One region of the Streptomyces sp. CNH189 genome, then DNA from elsewhere that is predicted to be linked to it. Evidence: riboswitches for the same ligand, from Rfam matches in the RefSeq annotation. Region 1 holds a riboswitch; each other region holds the start of a gene.

Region 1 (3,268 bases):
ACGAGAACGAGGAGGCGGCGAAGTGACCGAGCTCGCCACGATGGACTTCCACCCCCGGCCGCAGGCGGGCGAGGCCAAGCCCTGGGCCTTCCCGGCCCCCGAGCGCGGTGCGCTCGACAACGGCCTGACCGTGCTGCGCTGCCACCGCCCAGGCCAGCAGGTCGTCGCCGTCGAGGTGTCCCTCGAGGCGCCCCTGGACGCCGAGCCGGACGGTCTCGACGGCGTCGCCACGATCATGGCGCGGGCCTTCTCCGAGGGCACCGACAAGCACACCGCCGAGGAGTTCGCCGCCGAGCTGGAGCGCTGCGGCGCCACCCTGGACGCGCACGCCGACCACCCCGGCGTCCGCCTCAGCCTCGAGGTCCCCGCCTCGCGGCTCGCCAAGGGCCTCGGGCTGGTCGCCGACGCGCTGCGGGCGCCCGCGTTCGCCGACAGCGAGGTCGAACGGCTGGTCCGCAACCGCCTCGACGAGATCCCGCACGAACTGGCGAACCCGTCCCGCCGTGCCGCGAAGGAGCTCGCCAAGGAGCTCTTCCCGGCGAGCGCGCGCATGTCGCGCCCGCGCCAGGGCACCGAGGAGACCGTCGAGCGCATCGACTCCGCGGCCGTGCGCGGCTTCTACGAGAGGCACGTCCGCCCGGCCACGGCCACCGCCGTGGTGGTCGGCGACCTCACCGGCATCGACCTGGACGTGCTGCTCGCCGACACCCTGGGCGCCTGGACCGGCTCGCAGGCCCAGCCGCGGCCCGTGCCGCCGGTGGTCGCCGACGACTCCGGCCGCGTCGTCATCGTGGACCGGCCCGGCGCCGTCCAGACGCAGCTGCTCATCGGCCGCATCGGCCCGGACCGGCACGACCGCGTGTGGCCCGCGCAGGTGCTCGGCACGTACTGCCTCGGCGGCACCCTGACCTCCCGCCTGGACCGCGTCCTGCGCGAGGAGAAGGGATACACCTACGGCGTGCGGGCGTTCGGCCAGGTACTCCGGTCGGCCCCGGACGGCACGGGCGCGTCGATGCTGGCCATCAGCGGCTCGGTCGACACCCCCAACACCGGCCCGGCGCTGGACGACCTGTGGACCGTGCTGCGCACGCTGGCCGCCGAGGGTCTCACCGACGAGGAGCGCGACGTCGCGGTGCAGAACCTCGTGGGGGTCGCCCCGCTGAAGTACGAGACGGCCGCGGCCGTCGCCGGCACCCTGGCCGACCAGGTCGAGCAGCACCTGCCCGACCACTACCAGGCCGACCTGTACCGGCAGTTGGCCGCGACCGGCACCGTGGAGGCCACGGCCGCGGTGGTGAACGCCTTCCCGGTGGACCGCCTGGTGACCGTCCTCGTCGGTGACGCCGCGCAGATCAAGGCGCCCGTGGAGGCCCTGGGAATCGGTGAAGTCACCGTCGTGACGGCCGAGTAGGGACCGGCCGCGACGCGCGGGCGCGAGGAGCCCTGGTGGCGGGAACGTCACCGGGGCTCCCTTATGCCCGAATTGGGGCGGAGGTTGTCTGTCTGCCCTGTGGGATGCGCTACAAAAACCGGGATTCGTTTGAGGATTGCGAGACGCCCCGCTTAGTTTCATGCGGGCTGTTCGTCGGGCAGTGCGCCGCATCCGCGGCACCGGACAGTCATCGCCGAGTCCCCGTACGGCGCGAGCCAGGGGAGCCGGGGACCCACCTGTAGTCCCTGGGGTGAATCGGACGCCCGCGCGTGTCGCGAGGGTGTCCGTAGGAGACCTTCCTGCTCCGAACCCGTCAGCTAACCCGGTAGGCGAGAGGGAAGGAAAGGAACAGCCTGTACATGGCGTTCACGCGCGCCACCGGGAAGCACCGTCGTCCCAGCCGCGTCCAGCGCGGCACCGCCCGCGCCGCGGGCGTCGCGGCCCTCGCGGGCACCGGCGTCGTCGGCTCGCTCGCGGCCCCCGCACTCGCCGCCGAGCCCGCCGCGGCGCAGACCGGCCTCACCCCCGTCGTCACGTTGGGCGGCGTGGTCGCCGACCGCGTCGACGCCCAGGCGGCCGCCCAGCACGAGGCAGCCCGTGAGGCGGCCGAGGCCGCCGCGCGCAAGGCCGCCGAGGAGGCGGCCCGGGAGCGGGCGGCCGAGGAGGCCGAGAAGGCCCGTGCGGAGAAGGAGCGCGCCGCGCGCGAGGCCGAGCGCAAGCGCCTCAACACCTTCGTCTCCCCGATCCCCGGCTCCTACGTCTCGACGGCCTACCAGAGCGGCGGCGCCATCTGGTCGTCCGGCAGCCACACCGGGATCGACTTCCACGCCGCGAGCGGCACACCCGTCCAGTCGGTCGGCGTCGGCACCGTCGTCGAGGCCGGCTGGGGCGGCGCGTACGGGAACCAGGTCGTGATCAAGATGCACGACGGCACCTACACCCAGTACGCCCACCTGTCATCCCTCGCCGTGTCGGTGGGCCAGGAGGTCACCGCGGGCCAGCAGATCGGCGTCTCCGGCGCCACCGGCAACGTCACGGGCGCCCACCTGCACTTCGAGGCGCGCATGTCAGCGGACTACGGCTCCGACCTCGACCCGGTCGCCTACCTCCGTTCGCACGGCGTGAACATCTAAGGGAACGTCCAGGGCGCGCACGTCCGCCCTCCCGGCCCCGGCTCCCCGTGAGCCGGGGCTTTCGCCGTTTCGGGGCCCATCCGCCCGAGCGCCGTCTGTCCAAAAATTATGTATGGATTCCCGCCCGCCGTCGGAAATTGTCGCCGATTGCAATAGAGTCACGAACGGACGTCAATCGTCGACGTTTCACGGGGATTAATGCGGAGGTCGGTCATGCGTATTCCCGCGCACTCGGTGTGCACGGCGATCCGGGACGACATCGTCGCCGGTGTCTACGAGCGCGGTGGCCGGCTGACCGAGGAACTGCTCGCCCGCCGCTACGGCGTCTCCCGCGTCCCCGTGCGCGAGGCGCTGCGCACGCTGGAGGCCGAGGGCTTCGTGGTGACCCGGCGGCACGCGGGCGCGTGCGTCGCGGAGCCCACCGAGCAGGAGGCCGCCGACCTGCTGGAGATGCGCCAGCTCCTGGAGCCCCTCGGGGCCTCCCGGGCGGCCCAGCGGCGCACCGACGCCCATCTGAAGGTGCTGCGCGGCCTGGTCAGACTGGGGCAGGAACGCGCACGTCAGGGCAACAGCGACGACCTGCGCTCGCTGGGCGGCTGGTTCCACGAGACGCTCGCCCAGGCCTCGGGGAGTCCCGCGCTGACCTCGATGCTGACCCAGCTGCGGCACAAGATCGCCTGGATGTACGCGGTCGAGGGGCCGG
Region 2 (3,268 bases), on a different contig from region 1:
ACTCCGAGCCGCTCGCCGTACTGGGTGAGGACGTCCACCACCGTCTCCTCGGCGCCGGACATCATCGCGCCGAACCGGCAGGAGACGGCGACCAGGGAGCCGGTCTTGCCGCCGAGCACGTCCAGGTAGTGGTCGACCGGGTCGCGCCCGTCCTGAGGACCCGCGGTCTCCAGGATCTGTCCGGTGACCAGCCGCTCGAACGCCTCGGCCTGCACCCGCACGGCCTCCGGGCCGAGGTCGGCCAGGATGTGCGAGGCGCGGGCGAAAAGGAAGTCGCCGGTGAGCACGGCGACCGAGTTGCCCCACCGGGCGTTCGCGCTCGCGACCCCGCGCCGCACCTCGGCCTCGTCCATCACGTCGTCGTGGTACAGCGTGGCCAGGTGGGTCAGCTCCACCACCACGGCCGACGGCACCACACCGGGCGCGTAGGGGTCGCCGAAGCGGGCGGCGAGCATCACGAGCAGCGGACGGAACCGCTTGCCGCCGGCCCGCACCAGGTGCTGGGCGGCCTCCGTGATGAACGGCACCTCGCTCTTGGTGGCCTCGAGCAGCCCTTCCTCGACAGCCGTCAATCCGGCCTGGACATCGGCTTCCAGAGCCTGGTCCCGCACGCTCAGCCCGAACGGCCCGACGACGGTCACGAGGGGTCTCCTGTCTGCTGGTGTCTGCTGGCGGTTACACGGTGTGTCGATAGGTCGCTGCCACCACTCGAGTCAGCGTATCCGGTCACCTTTCGATCACCGCCAGGGCCCGGGGTCACAAGCAGGGCGATAGGGGATCAGAAGCGGAGTGTTTTTGATCGGTTGATAACAACGGACATTCCTCTGCTTCCCGGACACAGCGACCGGTGAACCATCCTGCCCGCCCTGCCGTCCGATTTGCCGTCATTGCTATGCGAATTCCTGTACGCCGCAAATGCGCTCCCGCCCCGCGTCCCGTGAGGTGAGTCACGCGTGAGCGCGTCGGCCGACCACCTGTCCGCGACGCCGTCATCCCGCTCCACACAACGGAGTTGACTCTTGACGATCGCAAAGGATCAAGCACGCAAAACCACCCATCCCAAGATCAAACGGCGTCTTGCGTGATCGTCGTACTTGTTCCCGACATGTGCTCTCGCATACGTTCCGGGCCTGCCGGGTGGACGCCTAGTCCTGCCGCCACCCGCATCACATCCGACGACGAACTCACGCACGGCAGGAGCGGGGGACCCAGGTAAGCCGCCGTACCGGACATCGCGCCGGGACGGCTCGGGGTGAAGCCATGCCCGCAGGGGCACGGCCGGGCACTCTCCTCGCCCGAACCCGACAGCTCACCTCGCAGGCGTAGGAGAGGAACCCAGACATGCCCGTCATCGCTTCGTCCCGCCGCCGCCTCGTCCGCTCCCTCGCCGTCGCCGGCACCGGCGTCGCCGTGGTCGCGCTGCCGCTGTTCGGCGCCACCGGCGCCTCCGCCGCGACCACGACCCAGGCCACGACCGCCGCCTCCACGACCGCGTACCCGGAGAACCTCGACGGCTGGATCCGCGAGGCGATGGACGTCATGGCGCAGAACGGCATCCCGGGCTCCTACGACTCCATCCACCGCAACATCATGCGGGAGTCGTCCGGCAACCCGGCCGCCATCAACCTGTGGGACTCCAACGCCGCCATGGGCACCCCGTCGAAGGGCCTGCTGCAGGTCATCGACCCGACCTTCCAGGCGTACCACGTGCCCGGCACGGCCTTCGACCCGTTCGACCCGGTCGCCAACATCGCCGCGGCCTGCAACTACGCCGCCGACCGCTACGGCTCGATCGACAACGTCTTCGGCGCGTACTGAGCCGACCGCTGACGGCCGACCCCGGCCGTCCGCCCGAACAGTCGCTCGAGGACGACGGCCACGCCGTCGTCCTCGTTCGACAGGGTGACCTCGTCGGCCACCGCCTTGAGCTCGGGGTGCGCGTTGGCCATGGCGACGCCGTGGCCCGCCCACCGGAACATGGGGACGTCGTTCGGCATGTCGCCGAAGGCGATCGTGTCCTCGGAACGCAGCCCCAGGTGCTCGGCGGCCAGCGCCAGACCGGTCGCCTTGGTGACCCCGCACGGCTGGAGCTCCACCGTCCCCGGCCCCGACATGGTCACCGTGGCCAGCGAGCCGACCACGGACCGGGCCGCCGCCGCCAACGCGTCGTCCGAGAGCCGCGGGTGGCGCAGCAGGACCTTGCTGATCGGCCGCGCCCACAGGTCGTCGCGCCGCTCCACCGGCACCGACGGAAGCGTCGGGTGCGGCATCCGGTAGCCCGGCTCGATCAGCGTCAGCCCGTCGACCCCGTCCTGGTCGGCCGCGGCGTACACCTCACCCACCTCGGCCTCGATCTTGCCGAGCGCGGTCTCCGCCAGTTCCCGGTCCAGCCGGACCGACCACAGCATCCGGTCCGTCCCGGCGTCGTAGACCTGCGCCCCCTGTCCGCACACCGCGAGTCCCGTGCAGCCGAGGTCGCCGAGCAGTGACCGCACTCTGGGGGCCGGGCGGCCCGTCACCACGAGGTGCCGGACACCGGCGCGCTCCGCCCGCGCGAGGGCGGCGAGGGAGCGGTCGGACAGGGTGTCGTCACCGCGCAGCAGCGTCCCGTCCAGGTCGGTGGCGATGAGAGAACAATCGGTGGGTGCGGCCATGATCAGAGAATACGGACAAGAGGACCGTCCGATTCACCGCGCCCGTATGCCCTCGCTTCGGGTGCTGTTTCCCTTCTTTCGGCGTTCGGTCCGGACCGGTTGAGAACCGTTTCCCCGATGGGTCGGAACACGGTGCGCAGCCTGACGTTCCGGTGTCCCTCGCGCCGGTGCGGACCGGCGGATCCGGGACGGCCGCCCGGCAGGCCCCGGACGTCGCCGAATTAACAGGGGCTCACCCGGACGCGACCCCGTAACGTGTGGCACGGCCACGGACACGTGGCCCACCCGCGCACACGAAAGCGAGGCAGCACCCGATGCCCCCCTTCGATGTCCCCGAGGGCGATCCCTTCGGCCCGCACAACCTGCCGTACGGCGTGTTCTCGCCCCCCGGTTCGGCGGAGCGCACCGTGGGCGTCCGGCTGGGCGACCACGTCCTCGACGCCGGCGCGGCGGCACACGCCCTGGGCTCCCCCTACGCCTCCCTGCTCGCCCGCCCCACCCTCAACCCGCTGCTGGCGGCGGGCCGTACGGCCTGGTCGGACGTGCGTCGCGCGCTTACCGCGTGGGTGACGGTCCCGGCGCACCGGGAGACCGTCGAGCGGTTCCTCCACCCG
Region 3 (3,268 bases), on a different contig from region 1:
ATCTGCTCGCCGGGGGTGTAGCCCGCTTCCTTGATCGCCTCGAGGATGAGGTCGAGGGCCTCGCGGTTGGAGCCGAGGTTCGGGGCGAAGCCGCCCTCGTCGCCGAGGCCGGTGGCCAGGCCCTTGCCCTTCAGGACCTTCTTCAGGGTGTGGTAGACCTCGGCGCCCCAGCGCAGCGCCTCGGAGAAGGACTCCGCGCCGATCGGCGCGATCATGAACTCCTGGATGTCCACGTTGGAGTCGGCGTGCGAGCCGCCGTTCAGGATGTTCATCATCGGCACCGGCAGCAGGTGCGCGTTCGGGCCGCCCAGGTAGCGGAACAGCGGCAGGTCGCTGGCCTCGGAGGCGGCGTGGGCGACGGCGAGCGAGACGCCGAGGATGGCGTTGGCGCCGAGCGAGCCCTTGTTGTCGGTGGCGTCCAGGTCGAACATCGCCTGGTCGATCAGACGCTGCTCGGTGGCGTCGTAGCCGACGAGCTCCGGGCCGATCTGCTCGATGACGGCCAGTACGGCCTTCTCGACGCCCTTGCCCAGGTAACGGCCGGCATCGCCGTCACGGAGTTCGATGGCCTCGAAGGCGCCGGTGGAAGCGCCGGACGGAACGGCGGCACGACCCGTGCTGCCGTCGTCGAGGCCGACCTCGACCTCGACCGTGGGGTTGCCTCGGGAGTCCAGGATTTCCCGGGCTACGACGACGTCGATGGACGGCACGAGCATCTCCTTCTTGGGATGTGACGCGGGTGAGCAGGGCCACGGGGGCCTTGCGAGTCCGAGCCTAACCGGCTCCGGGCGATCGGCCATCTCGCCGCCCGCCTCATGGACAGAACCGAGAGTAAATTGTTTCCGAACGGAACAAAGCCGGTTCGGGAAACCGTGACCGTAATGCGTCCGGACATGACCCCGCCCCGGTGCGTACGGGGGAAGAAACGCACCGGGGCGGGGAGCCCGTGGGGACGGGGAGGGACCTGCCGCTACGCCTTACTTCAGGTGCAGCTGCTGGCCCGGGTAGATGAGGTCGGCGTCGTCGACGATGTCGGCGTTCAGCTTGAACAGCTTCGCCCAGCCGCCCTTGACGTCGTGCTCCGCGGCGATGGAGCTGAGGGTGTCACCCTTGACGACCTTGTACTCGCCGTCACCCTTCTCGACCTTCTTGCCGGTCGGGGTGGTGACGGTCTTCTTCTCGGCCTTCTTCTCCGCCTGCTTCGGCGCGGCGGGGCGCTCGGCGGAGCGGGAGGCCTTCTGCTCGCCCTCACGGGACTCGGTGGAGCCCGAGTCCTGCGAGGAGCCCTCGGCGGAGGAGCCGTTGTAGGAGGCGTTGGACAGGCCGGTGCCGCAGACCGGCCAGGCACCCTTGCCCTGACCCGCGAGGACCTTCTCGGCGATCTCGATCTGCTGGGCCTTGCTGGCCTGGTCGGCGCTGCCGGCGTACTGCGTGCCGCCGTACGCGGCCCAGGTGGAGGCGGAGAACTGCAGACCGCCGTAGTAACCGTTGCCGGTGTTGATGGACCAGTTGCCCCCGGACTCGCACTGGGCGACGGCGTCCCACTCGGACGCGGTGGCGGCGGAGGCGTTGCCGGCCGCCATCAGCGGGGCGGCGACGGCGGCACCGGTCACGCCGGCTATGGCGATGGCACGGGTGGCCTTGGACGGACGACGGTGCTTGCCCTTGCTGGAGAACAGCATGGATGGATCCCCTCACCGACGCCTGCGAGGTGAGCTGTCGGGTTCGGGCCGGTTGAGTTGCCCGGCCGCGTTCCTCACGGAACGCGGCTTCACCCCAAGCCGTCTCCGGCATCACTGCCCGGACACGGCACTTACCTGGGTCCCCCGCTCCTGCCTACGGCGCATGACGCGACGACTGTTCCCGTGCTGCCACTGACAGGATTCGGCGTGGCGGCAGCCGGGGCCCGCGGTGGCGAGCGGTCACGACCGTAGGCACGCGCTTCGCGGAATTTCAAAGACGATCAGGGCTTCTGAGACCTATCTCTCACAGTCTTTATTACGGACATTCAGCCCGAATCATGACGTCAACTGGCGCTCTGCCGAGGGCTTTTCAGATGTCCGCTTTCTAGCGGTTCGCGTCCGTCCCGTCGCTCACCAGAAGCCGCTGACCGGGCAGGATGAGGTTCGGGTCCTCCCCGATCACCTGCTGGTTCTCGGCGTAGAGGGCGGTCCATCCACCGGTGAGCGCAAGGGAGTCGGCGATGGACGTCAGGCTGTCCCCGTTCTCGACGGTGTAGCGGTCGCCGCCCGCGTCGGGAGTGGCCTCGACGGAGGGCGCGGCATGCCGGCCGGTGGACGCGGTCGCACCGTCCGTGCGCTCGCCCTCCTCGGCGGTGGAGCCGCGGTGACGGCCCGAACCGTCACTCTCGGCGTCCGTGACGGCCGAAGAACCGCTGGTCTGCCCCGACTTGTCCGACTCGTCAGCGCCGGGGTTGGTGGACACGGGCGGAGTCGTCCTGCCGTCCGCGTCGTCCCGCTCCTCGGCCGAGGCACCGGACGTGGCCGACGGAGAGGGAGAAGCGGACGAATCGCGGGTTTCCGGCGAACCAGACCTGTCGGTGGAACCGGACGTGTCGGTGGATCCGGTGTCGCGGGAGGTGTCCGAGGTCGCGTCGCCCGCCACGCCCGTGTCGACGTTCGGGGACGTCGTGTCCTGGTTCAGACCCGTGAGCAGGCCGCAGGCACGCCACTTGCCGACCCCCTGCTCGGTGAGGATTCTCTCCGCCACGGCTATCTGCTGGCCGCGGCTGGCCTGGTCGGCGCTGGGCGCGTACTCCAGTCCGCCGTGGTTCTCCCAGTCGTCCTGGGTCAACTGCAGGCCGCCGTAGTACCCGTTGCCGGTGTTCTGGCTCCAGGAGCCGCCGCTCTCGCACTCGGCCACCCGGTCCCAGGTGTCACCGTCGGCCGCGCCGGCGGCCCCTGCCCCGAGGAGCGGGATCGCGATGGCGGAGCCGGTCACTCCGGCCGCGACGAGCAGAGCCGGAGCCTGGCGAGGGCGACGGTGTCGGCCGTTCCCGGAGAGCATGCGGAGACCTTTCACTCGGCAACAAGAACCGGCGCGCGGTGAGTCGAATCCGTACGGCGCGCCGTACTTGATGGGTGAACGTATAGGCAGACGATCACTTGTCACAAGTTCATGCCGTGCAGATCACATGAAGATCACAGAGTTGAGGGTGTGTCATGTTTCCGCGCCTCGGCCTCCGGGCACGGGCAGGGAGGTCATCCCTGTCCCGTGGGCGGAGGGGAGAATTCCACCGGAAGCGTGC

What was found. A riboswitch is a leader RNA that binds a small molecule or an ion and turns the genes downstream of it on or off. The one in region 1 is predicted to bind cyclic di-AMP.
Region 2: another riboswitch for cyclic di-AMP. It lies ahead of B100_RS0103660 (transglycosylase SLT domain-containing protein); the one in region 1 lies ahead of B100_RS0116940 (M23 family metallopeptidase).
Region 3: another riboswitch for cyclic di-AMP. It lies ahead of B100_RS0121725 (LysM peptidoglycan-binding domain-containing protein); the one in region 1 lies ahead of B100_RS0116940 (M23 family metallopeptidase).

The regions. Positions count from the first base shown of each region.
Region 1 is NZ_AZUS01000011.1:141,111-144,378, reverse strand. Features, by position in the region: gene B100_RS0116950 (M16 family metallopeptidase) at 1-26, shown strand, start outside; gene B100_RS0116945 (M16 family metallopeptidase) at 23-1,411, shown strand; cyclic di-AMP (ydaO/yuaA leader) riboswitch at 1,614-1,779, shown strand; gene B100_RS0116940 (M23 family metallopeptidase) at 1,792-2,565, shown strand; gene B100_RS0116935 (GntR family transcriptional regulator) at 2,779-3,268, shown strand, end outside.
Region 2 is NZ_AZUS01000002.1:173,456-176,723, reverse strand. Features, by position in the region: gene B100_RS0103665 (polyprenyl synthetase family protein) at 1-641, opposite strand, end outside; cyclic di-AMP (ydaO/yuaA leader) riboswitch at 1,167-1,338, shown strand; gene B100_RS0103660 (transglycosylase SLT domain-containing protein) at 1,342-1,818, shown strand; gene B100_RS0103655 (Cof-type HAD-IIB family hydrolase) at 1,782-2,654, opposite strand; gene fahA (fumarylacetoacetase) at 2,969-3,268, shown strand, end outside.
Region 3 is NZ_AZUS01000016.1:89,519-92,786, forward strand. Features, by position in the region: gene eno (phosphopyruvate hydratase) at 1-710, opposite strand, end outside; gene B100_RS0121725 (LysM peptidoglycan-binding domain-containing protein) at 978-1,682, opposite strand; cyclic di-AMP (ydaO/yuaA leader) riboswitch at 1,687-1,854, opposite strand; gene B100_RS0121730 (transglycosylase family protein) at 2,068-3,027, opposite strand; gene B100_RS0121735 (cytochrome P450) at 3,222-3,268, opposite strand, start outside.